Regions from separate parts of the Sporosarcina jeotgali genome, predicted to be linked through region 1. Evidence: predicted binding sites of a transcription regulator. Region 1 holds the regulator's gene; the other holds the start of a gene.
The links. The regulator LexA, encoded in region 1, represses DNA repair genes until DNA is damaged. The targets are predictions, from matches to a motif close to CGAACATATGTTCG.
Positions count from the first base shown of each region.

Region 2: addB (helicase-exonuclease AddAB subunit AddB) is a predicted target of LexA. The motif match lies at 1,659-1,672, and genes of this name have one in related genera.

Region 1 is NZ_CP116341.1:1,136,607-1,140,822, reverse strand. It holds gene tkt (transketolase) at 1-264, opposite strand, end outside; gene PGH26_RS05345 (DUF896 domain-containing protein) at 370-603, opposite strand; gene PGH26_RS05340 (YneB family resolvase-like protein) at 669-1,328, opposite strand; gene yneA (cell division suppressor protein YneA) at 1,328-1,642, opposite strand; gene lexA (transcriptional repressor LexA) at 1,830-2,450, shown strand; gene PGH26_RS05325 (methionine gamma-lyase family protein) at 2,869-4,134, opposite strand.
Region 2 is NZ_CP116341.1:817,584-821,799, reverse strand. It holds gene addB (helicase-exonuclease AddAB subunit AddB) at 1-1,575, opposite strand, end outside; gene PGH26_RS03755 (TVP38/TMEM64 family protein) at 1,981-2,610, opposite strand; gene PGH26_RS03750 (AzlC family ABC transporter permease) at 2,730-3,452, shown strand; gene PGH26_RS03745 (AzlD domain-containing protein) at 3,452-3,760, shown strand; gene PGH26_RS03740 (CsbA family protein) at 3,855-4,115, opposite strand; gene PGH26_RS03735 (PDZ domain-containing protein) at 4,140-4,216, opposite strand, start outside.

The sequences.
Region 1 (4,216 bases):
TTCGTCCATTGGCAAATCATATCCGCTTAAATGGAGCATGCTGTATAGAAGCATTGAGCCATGACCTGCCGACAAAACAAAGCGATCCCGGTTAAACCAAGATGGGTTTGACGGATTATGATGCATGTGCTGGGTCCATAGTACATACGCCATTGGCGCAGCACCCATAGGAAGGCCAGGGTGGCCAGAATTTGCTTTTTCGATAGCGTCGATCGATAACGTCCGGATCGTATTAATCGCCAGTTGATCAGTAGTGTTAGTCATCGGTAATTACACCCTTTCACAATCTCTTATTTTAACTAGATTCCTCATCCATTGTAATGAAAAAACCGCAGGAATACAAACTGCGGTCAGATGATATGCGGATACTTAATTTAAAAACTTCTTGTTTTGAGCATCTTTTACTTTTTCAGGTGTTACGTCATTTCCATCAGGGTCCAGCACTTTAACATTTTCGATGGTATCTCTCATTGTTGAACGGAAAGTTTTCAAATACTCACTGCGCAATTGAGATTGCTCTTTCGCTTCTTCAATGGAAAGACCCGATGTTTTTGCCTTTTTTGCAAGCTCATTAATACGGTTTATCTTATTTTCTTCCAGCATAACGTTCCCTCCAGTTCACATTCATTATTTAGAACGTAAACAAAAACGGCCAGAAGTGCAACCAATTAGCCTTCCTGCTCTGCAACAAATTCCTGATATCGTCTATGGACCGTTGCCTTGCTCACCTGATGACCTAGTCCTTTAAGTACAGAAGTGATTTCTTCAAAAGTCAGTCCCTTATCGCGCAAAGAAACAATTTCAAGTACGGGTGCATCTATTCGTTCCCTGCCTTCCGCATTACCTTGGTTTCGTAAATTGTGTTCTGGTCTGTACCCTGCCTCTACAGCTCGTTTCATTCCTCTTCGTATCTTTGCATTATGTAATTTCCGCTGATATTCTTCTACTATTGCAAGTATTTCAAGAAGCATGGAGTCCATTTCATTCAATTCTAATGGGCCGCTGTCATGATTCGTAAAAACAGAAGTATTTGTTTTTGCGAGCAGGTGTAAAACTGCGACACGGGCATTCCCTCTGCCAAGACGTGTTTCATCTTGGATTAAAACAGCATCAATGGAATCCTCTTTAATATAATCAAGAAGATCCAATAGGCCTTCCCGATCCAATTCATATCCACTGTGTTTGTCAGTGAATGATTCAGCCACGCTGAAATCCAATCTTTTTGCCAGCGCTGTCAGTTCTTCATGCTGACGTGTTAATGATAACTCCTGAGTATCTTTTTCAGTACTTACTCTGCAGTACAAAACGCAACTACCCCGATTCCCCATTATTCTCCCTCCTCTGCAAGGACGAGTCGAGTATCGTCAACCTCCGGCCCAAAATGTGCAGGCAACTTGAGATCTTCACCTGCAATAATAGCAGAGTCAGATAAATTATTCAGTGTCGCCACTTCTCGTATCCACCGGTCTGCAGGCACATCACCTGCATAGCGCTCCGCTAGCTGATAAAGCGTATCTCCTTCGACGACTGTTACTTCAATAATGTCTTGAGGAACTGAAAATTTAAGAATAAGGACGAAAGTTAAAATTGCAAATAAGGTAAAGGCTGCTATGATATTTTTGTTTTTTCGGATGATTGTCATGGATGATTTCCCCTTTCAGAATGTACGTTCGCTTCTATGCTTTTATTATATGCGAACAAAGGTTTGTGTGTCAACACTAAAAATTAGAACCTTTGTTTGCTATGCGTACGAACACATGTTATACTATTTTCATAGAAACACTTCGCAGAGCGACGTCTCCTGCAAAAAAAGTGAAGAGGTGAACATATTGAAAAAGATCTCCAAAAGACAGGAAGACATCCTGACTTTCATTAAAGATGAAGTGCAAAAAAAGGGATACCCGCCTTCCGTACGGGAAATTGGTGAAGCTGTCGGACTTGCTTCCAGCTCAACTGTCCATGGCCATCTCGCGCGACTTGAAAGTAAAGGACTAATTAGACGCGACCCAACTAAACCCCGTGCCATTGAGATTTTGGATCAAGATGGAATGGACGAGTTAAAAACAGGCGTCGTTCACGTTCCTTTAGTCGGAAAAGTTACAGCTGGAATTCCGATTACTGCAATTGAAAATATCGAAGAGTACTTCCCCATTCCGGATACGTTCGGGACTTCGGAGGACAACTTATACATGCTGGAAATCGTAGGAGATAGTATGATTGAAGCTGGTATTTTAAATGGAGACCGCGTCGTTGTGAAGCAGCAGCATACTGCCAGTAATGGTGAAATTGTAGTAGCGATGACTGAGGAAGATGAGGCAACCGTGAAACGTTTCTTCAAAGAAAAAGATTACTTCCGTTTGCAGCCCGAGAACTCATCAATGGATCCTATTATTATTGAGAATGTATCGATTCTCGGCAAAGTGGTCGGTGTTTATCGCACGATTCATTAATTTTATAGATAAAAACTGCGTATTCCTCATTCACTTTGAGGGATACGCAGTTTTTTTAGTGGGGGATTTTTTGCATGCGGGTATGGGCACTTTCTATAGGCTATGGTCATTTTCGCAAGTTTATGAGCGCTTTCCCTGGGTTATGAGCGCTTTCCTCGGTTTATGATCACTTCCACAGGGCTATGAGCGCTTTCCGCGGGTTATGATCACTTTCACAGGGTTATGAGCGCTTTCCTCGGGTTATGATAACTTTCACAAGGTTATGAGCGCTTTCCGCGACTTATGATCATTTTCACAGGGTTATGAGCGCTTTCCTCGGTTTATGATCACTTTCACAGGGTTATGAGCGCTTTTCCACGGGTTATGATCACTTTTACAGGGTTATGAGCGCTTTCCGCAGTTTATGATCACTTCCACCTTATGATTTGATTAATTCAAGTTCGATTAGTCGCTCAACAGACGATAGGATGGCGACTTTTACGTGTTCGTACGTGAGGCCGCCTTGGATGTACGCTGTATACGGCGGACGAATAGGGCCGTCCGCTGTCAACTCGATGCTGGAGCCTTGGATGAAGGTTCCAGCGGCCATAATGACATCATCTGCATAGCCTGGCATGTACGATGGCACAGGACTCACGTGTGCATCGATTGGTGAGTTGGCTTGGATCATTTGGCAGAATGCGACCATTTGCTCGGCATTTTGGAATGATACCGATTGAATCAGATCCGTTCGGGCTGCAGAATAATGAGGGGCTGTCACTAGCCCATAGGATTCAAGCATGCCTGCCGTAAATTGTGCGCCCTTTACGGCTTGACTTACAGTGTGCGGAGCTAGGAAAAATCCTTGGTACATTTCTCGTAACGTATCCAGTGATGCTCCTGCTTCTGCGCCTAAGCCAGGTGAAGTCATGCGGTATCCGCATTTCTCAATCAATTCTTTTCTTCCTGCAATGTAGCCGCCTGTACGAGCAAGACCGCCACCCGGGTTTTTGATCAATGACCCCGCCATCAGATCTGCACCAACATCCGTCGGCTCCAGCTCTTCGACAAATTCACCATAACAATTATCAGTAAATATAATAATATCGGGATGATTTGCTTTTATCCGCTTCACCATGTCGCCAATCTCGGCAACTGTGAACGATGGGCGGTCCGCGTAGCCTCTGGAACGCTGAATGGCAATCATTTTAGTGTTGGGATTGATCTGACGTTCAACTTCTTCATAGTCAACAGTTCCATTTTCCAATAAATCAACATGATGGTAGCCGATATTGAAGTCCTGCAGCGAGCCTGTATCTTGATCTCCGCCGGATACGATTGACTCTAACGTATCATAGGGCTTCCCTGTTATATAAAGCAGTTCATCTCCGGGCCGCAATATCCCGAAAAGGCTAATCGCAATCGCATGTGTGCCCGAAATGATTTGACCGCGCACTAGACTTGCTTCCGCTCCAAAAACATCGGCATATAATTGCTCAAGCACTTCTCTGCCTGCATCATCATATCCATATCCAGTGGATCCGGTTAAATGAAAGTCACTCACACGATTCTTTCTGAACGCTGCCAATACTTTCTTTTGATTGAGGAAAGCGATGCGTTCGGCAGCTTTTGCATAAGGTTGTAGTTCGTTTTCAACTTTTTCTGCACGATTTAAGATTTCATCGTTCAATTGCTGTATACTCATTCAGGATGCTCCATTCTGTACCATAGGTTTACTGCCCATTTTAACAGGTAGAACGCTTTCGGTAAACGGATTCTCATCCTGA
Region 2 (4,216 bases), 320 kb from region 1:
TCGCCCTGCACGCTCCTCTTCAGCACGCAAATCGATGATTTTATCATAGACATGGAGTTCTTCCATGAAAGCAAACAGCGCCTCTGCCGCTTGTCTGCCGTCTTGTGCAGCTTTCAACTTCTTCCCCAGACCTTCCAGAGGACCGCGGATCAAATCCCGGACACTATGCAGCTCTGCCTGCATTGCGAGTTCTTCATCTGTCTGAACTTCGGTATGCAGCTCCAGGCCGCGATACTTTTTCACCCGCCATCGTACATCGTCAAACCACCGGTGGCCATGGATTCCATGTGCCAGCACATAGTTCTCCAGCCGATCGGCACGTTCCCGCCAAATCTGACGGTCTTCTCCGTGGGGGAAAAACAAATCCGTTTTCACCGCACGGAAAATTGCTTCGTAGGACCAGTTTCCAGTGACTGCTTCCAGCACAGAACGCGTAAATTCAATAAGCGGATGGTGAAGCATCGGCTTTTTCTGGCTGATGAAGACCGGAATATCATACTGAGGGAAAATGGTTTCGATCAATTCATCGTAGACTTCCGGCTGGCGATACAAAATCGCCATATCGTTGTATCGTTTCCCCGACATCGCAAGCTTTCGAATCGAACGGGCTACGGCATGCATTTCAGCTCGGCGATCCGTTGCTTCAATAACCCGAACATCTCCGCTGCTGACTTGCTGGGCGGCTGGATATTTATCAAATTGAGCTTCGAGATGCAGCACGTCGGGATTTCGGAATCGGCGTGCGGTCGTCAATTTCATCTCTGCTTCAATCTCTACTGATTCCTCACGCGCAAGTTCTGTAATGATTTGTTTCGTGCGCATCGGACTGAAAAACAACTCGTGATCCTCTGTCGCTTCTCCCTGCTCATCCGTCGGCAGCGCAACAGTAACCCGTTTTGCATATTTTAATAGCTCACGGATAATTTCATGCTCCCGGTTCGTCAATAATTCGAAACCGTCTATGTAAATGTCTGCTTCTTGAATGTAGGAAGAAAACTGGACCTGACCGGCAAGCATCGCTAAATGCCCTTCACTATCGACATATGCTGACCCTAATCGCTCTTCCACTTTTTCCAGCAGCAATGACAAATCCCCTGCTTTATCAACTAAAGAACGCGGCGCTGATGCTGCAGCGAGCTGGGTATGCAGCTGTGCAAGTGTTGTGTGATCCAGACAATACCGGCTGAACTCTTTCAACACACCCTCTACCTGCTCCGTGAATCCGCGCTTATCAGCCGCTTGTCGGAATAACTTGAAATCCTCACGATTTTCTTCCAGCACACTGCGGATAAGCATCCGATATCCGAATCCGTCCACTTCGCGACGTGTAATCCCGCCTGTTTCCTGCAGCACCCGCCATGCCAGCCGCTTGAACGTCAATACTTGCGCACGCACCATGCCGTTTAATCCGAATTGCGCAGCCAAACTATGCTCCAGCGAATACGACATCTGGTCCGGCACAATCAGCACAATCGGCGCGCCAAGCGGATCTGCCTGCAGTGCTTGTACAATTTCCTGCTCTATCGTATAGGTCTTCCCTGTCCCTGACCGTCCCGTTATAAATCGCAGCGTCATCAGATAGCCCCTCTCTCTTCGTTACTAGTCTTCTCATTGTAATGGTTTTCACTAGAAGAATCAAAGTCTGAGAGGTGCTTTTGCGAATAAATGTTCGCACTTCTGAAAATGGTTCATTTGTGTGGTTGCTGGATGAAGGATTGAGGGGCATAGCGCGCGGCGTGAAGTGGTTATGAGCGGTTTTTTGAGGTTTATGATCAGTTTAAAAGTCTTATGATCACATTTCGTGATTTATGATCGCATTTCCACGGTTATGAGCACTTCGCGAGATTTATGATCATTTCCCCGACGTTATGAGCGTTTCATAACTTTTATGAGCACCCGCCCCCAATTCCTGAAGCGTGCCACAAGATGTTTAATCCAAATAAAAAAACGCTTCGCCAGGCGAAGCGCACTGCACTGCTATTACTTGTCCTCCCAATGCTTTTTCCCGTCCCATTCCCGCGCGTGCCGCTCGACCTTCTTATTCAAACGCCGCTCAAAATACTTGCCGGCGAACCATAATATCAAAATCACAGCGCCGACAATTGCGGATCGGATCGGCTGGGTCAGCAATGCTTTCAAATCGTAGCCGACGAAACTGATCATGAAAATCATGACAAACTTCCCTGCCATTAAGATCATCAAATAATACGTCTTCCGCATATTCGACAATCCTGCAACCAGATTCACGAGCGCGGATGGCGTAAACGGGAAACAGATGAACAAGAACAGCGGGCCGAATCCATTGCTCTCCACCCACAAAATCAGCTTCTTCACTTTTTTATGGCGTGTCATGAAGTTCAGTAAGCGGCTTTGCCCGTATCTCCGGATAATCAAAAACACCACGTAGGAACCGACCGTCGTTCCGACCCAGGATAGGATGAAGCCTAACCATAATCCGTACGCTGCGGAATTCGCGAAGACGAACACAAATAACGGTAAAAAAGGCAGGAATGACTCGATGAACGGCAGTAAAATGCCGATGAACGGACCGAATGCCTTATATTGCTCTGCGAGTTCGATAACTTTATCCACACTTAACCATTCTTGCATCTCGAGTCACCCCAACCTTAATCTCTCTTTTTATAACCATTTAAAAATTCAGTCTTGTTGTCTTTAGCAGATGTAGTATAATCACTAGTATTGAAAATCATATGAAAGCTGGGATGCAAATGGAACGCAGTGAATTCAACAACGGCCTCCGCGCCGGTCTCAGCATCGCCATCGGGTATTTCCCCGTCGCGCTTACATTCGGCCTGCTTGCAAAGACTACTGGGCTTTCGCTGATCGAAGCGACCGCAATGAGTATTTTCGTCTTTGCTGGCGCAGCCCAATACATATCGCTCAGCCTCATCACAGCTGGCGTCGATCCATTATTAATCGTCATGAATACATTCATCGTAAACATCCGTCACTTTCTAATGACGGCTTCGCTGAATGAAAAGATGCAGCCCGCTCCAAAACCCGTCAAAGCTGCATACGCATTCGGAGTCACGGATGAAACGTTTTCCGTCATTGCAACGAGTAAACAAGACAAAGTGTCAAGTGCTCATGCATTCGGCGTCATCGTGATCGCTTACGGCAGCTGGGTCGTTTTCACCGCTGTAGGACATGTCATCGGCGCGAACCTGCCGTTATTCCTGCAAGCTGCCATGTCCATCGCACTCTATGCGCTCTTCATCGCACTGCTTGTCCCATCTATGAAAGGCAATCGGAAAGTAGTGCTGCTCGCGAGTCTTGCGGCAATCCTGCACTGTTTCTTTTATTATACCGAATTATTATCGACAGGGTGGGCAATTTTGGCATCGACCTTGCTCTCTTCAATCATTATCGAACTCATTTATTCAAAATACGGACGCAGGTCTATCCCTGTCATTGAAAAGGAGGAGAACTGATGGGCCCGACTTATTGGTGGATGCTATTCGGAATGGCGCTTGTGACGTACATTCCGCGCATGATTCCGCTCACGATCCTCGATGGAAAAAAGCTGCCGCCGTTCGTTACGGGAATTTTAAGCAACATCCCTTACGCTGTGCTCGGCGCTCTCATTTTCCCGGCAGTGTTCTATGTACAAGAAGGCAATCTCTTATTCGGGTTAATCGGTGCCGCAACTGCATTTCTCATAGCAGTCTCCGGATTTGGATTAATGACCGTCGTCCTCGGAACGATTGGTGTACTCGCGGTCTACAGTTTGTTCATGTAACCCCTTTGAACCTATCATACCCAAAAATCCCGGTTCTCATACTTATAGAATAGAAGAAATGAAAAAGCCCTGCAGCGTGTGCAAGGCTTTTTCGTTATTCATGAAGATTTTCATTAGACCGCCGATGTGCGCTTGCAACCATTCGATTGGCATACCAGAATCCAACCGTCAGCGACAGCGCATCTGCCACGTACAGCATCCAGTTATGCGTATAACCTGCATAAACAGAGGCGGCGATGAGTGCAATCGTCAAGATTAATCCGACAAGCTGATGAAACGTAACCCGCGTGAAGAACACAACGAGAATTCCAGGAATGAACAACGCCATAACCAATTTTGTCGCTAAACTTTCCACACAGCACCGCCTCCTTTTTATCTATTATCTTACTAATAATAATCCGAGCTGATAATGATCATGCCGGTACAGCACTTGCTGCATAAGACGGACTTCTCCGT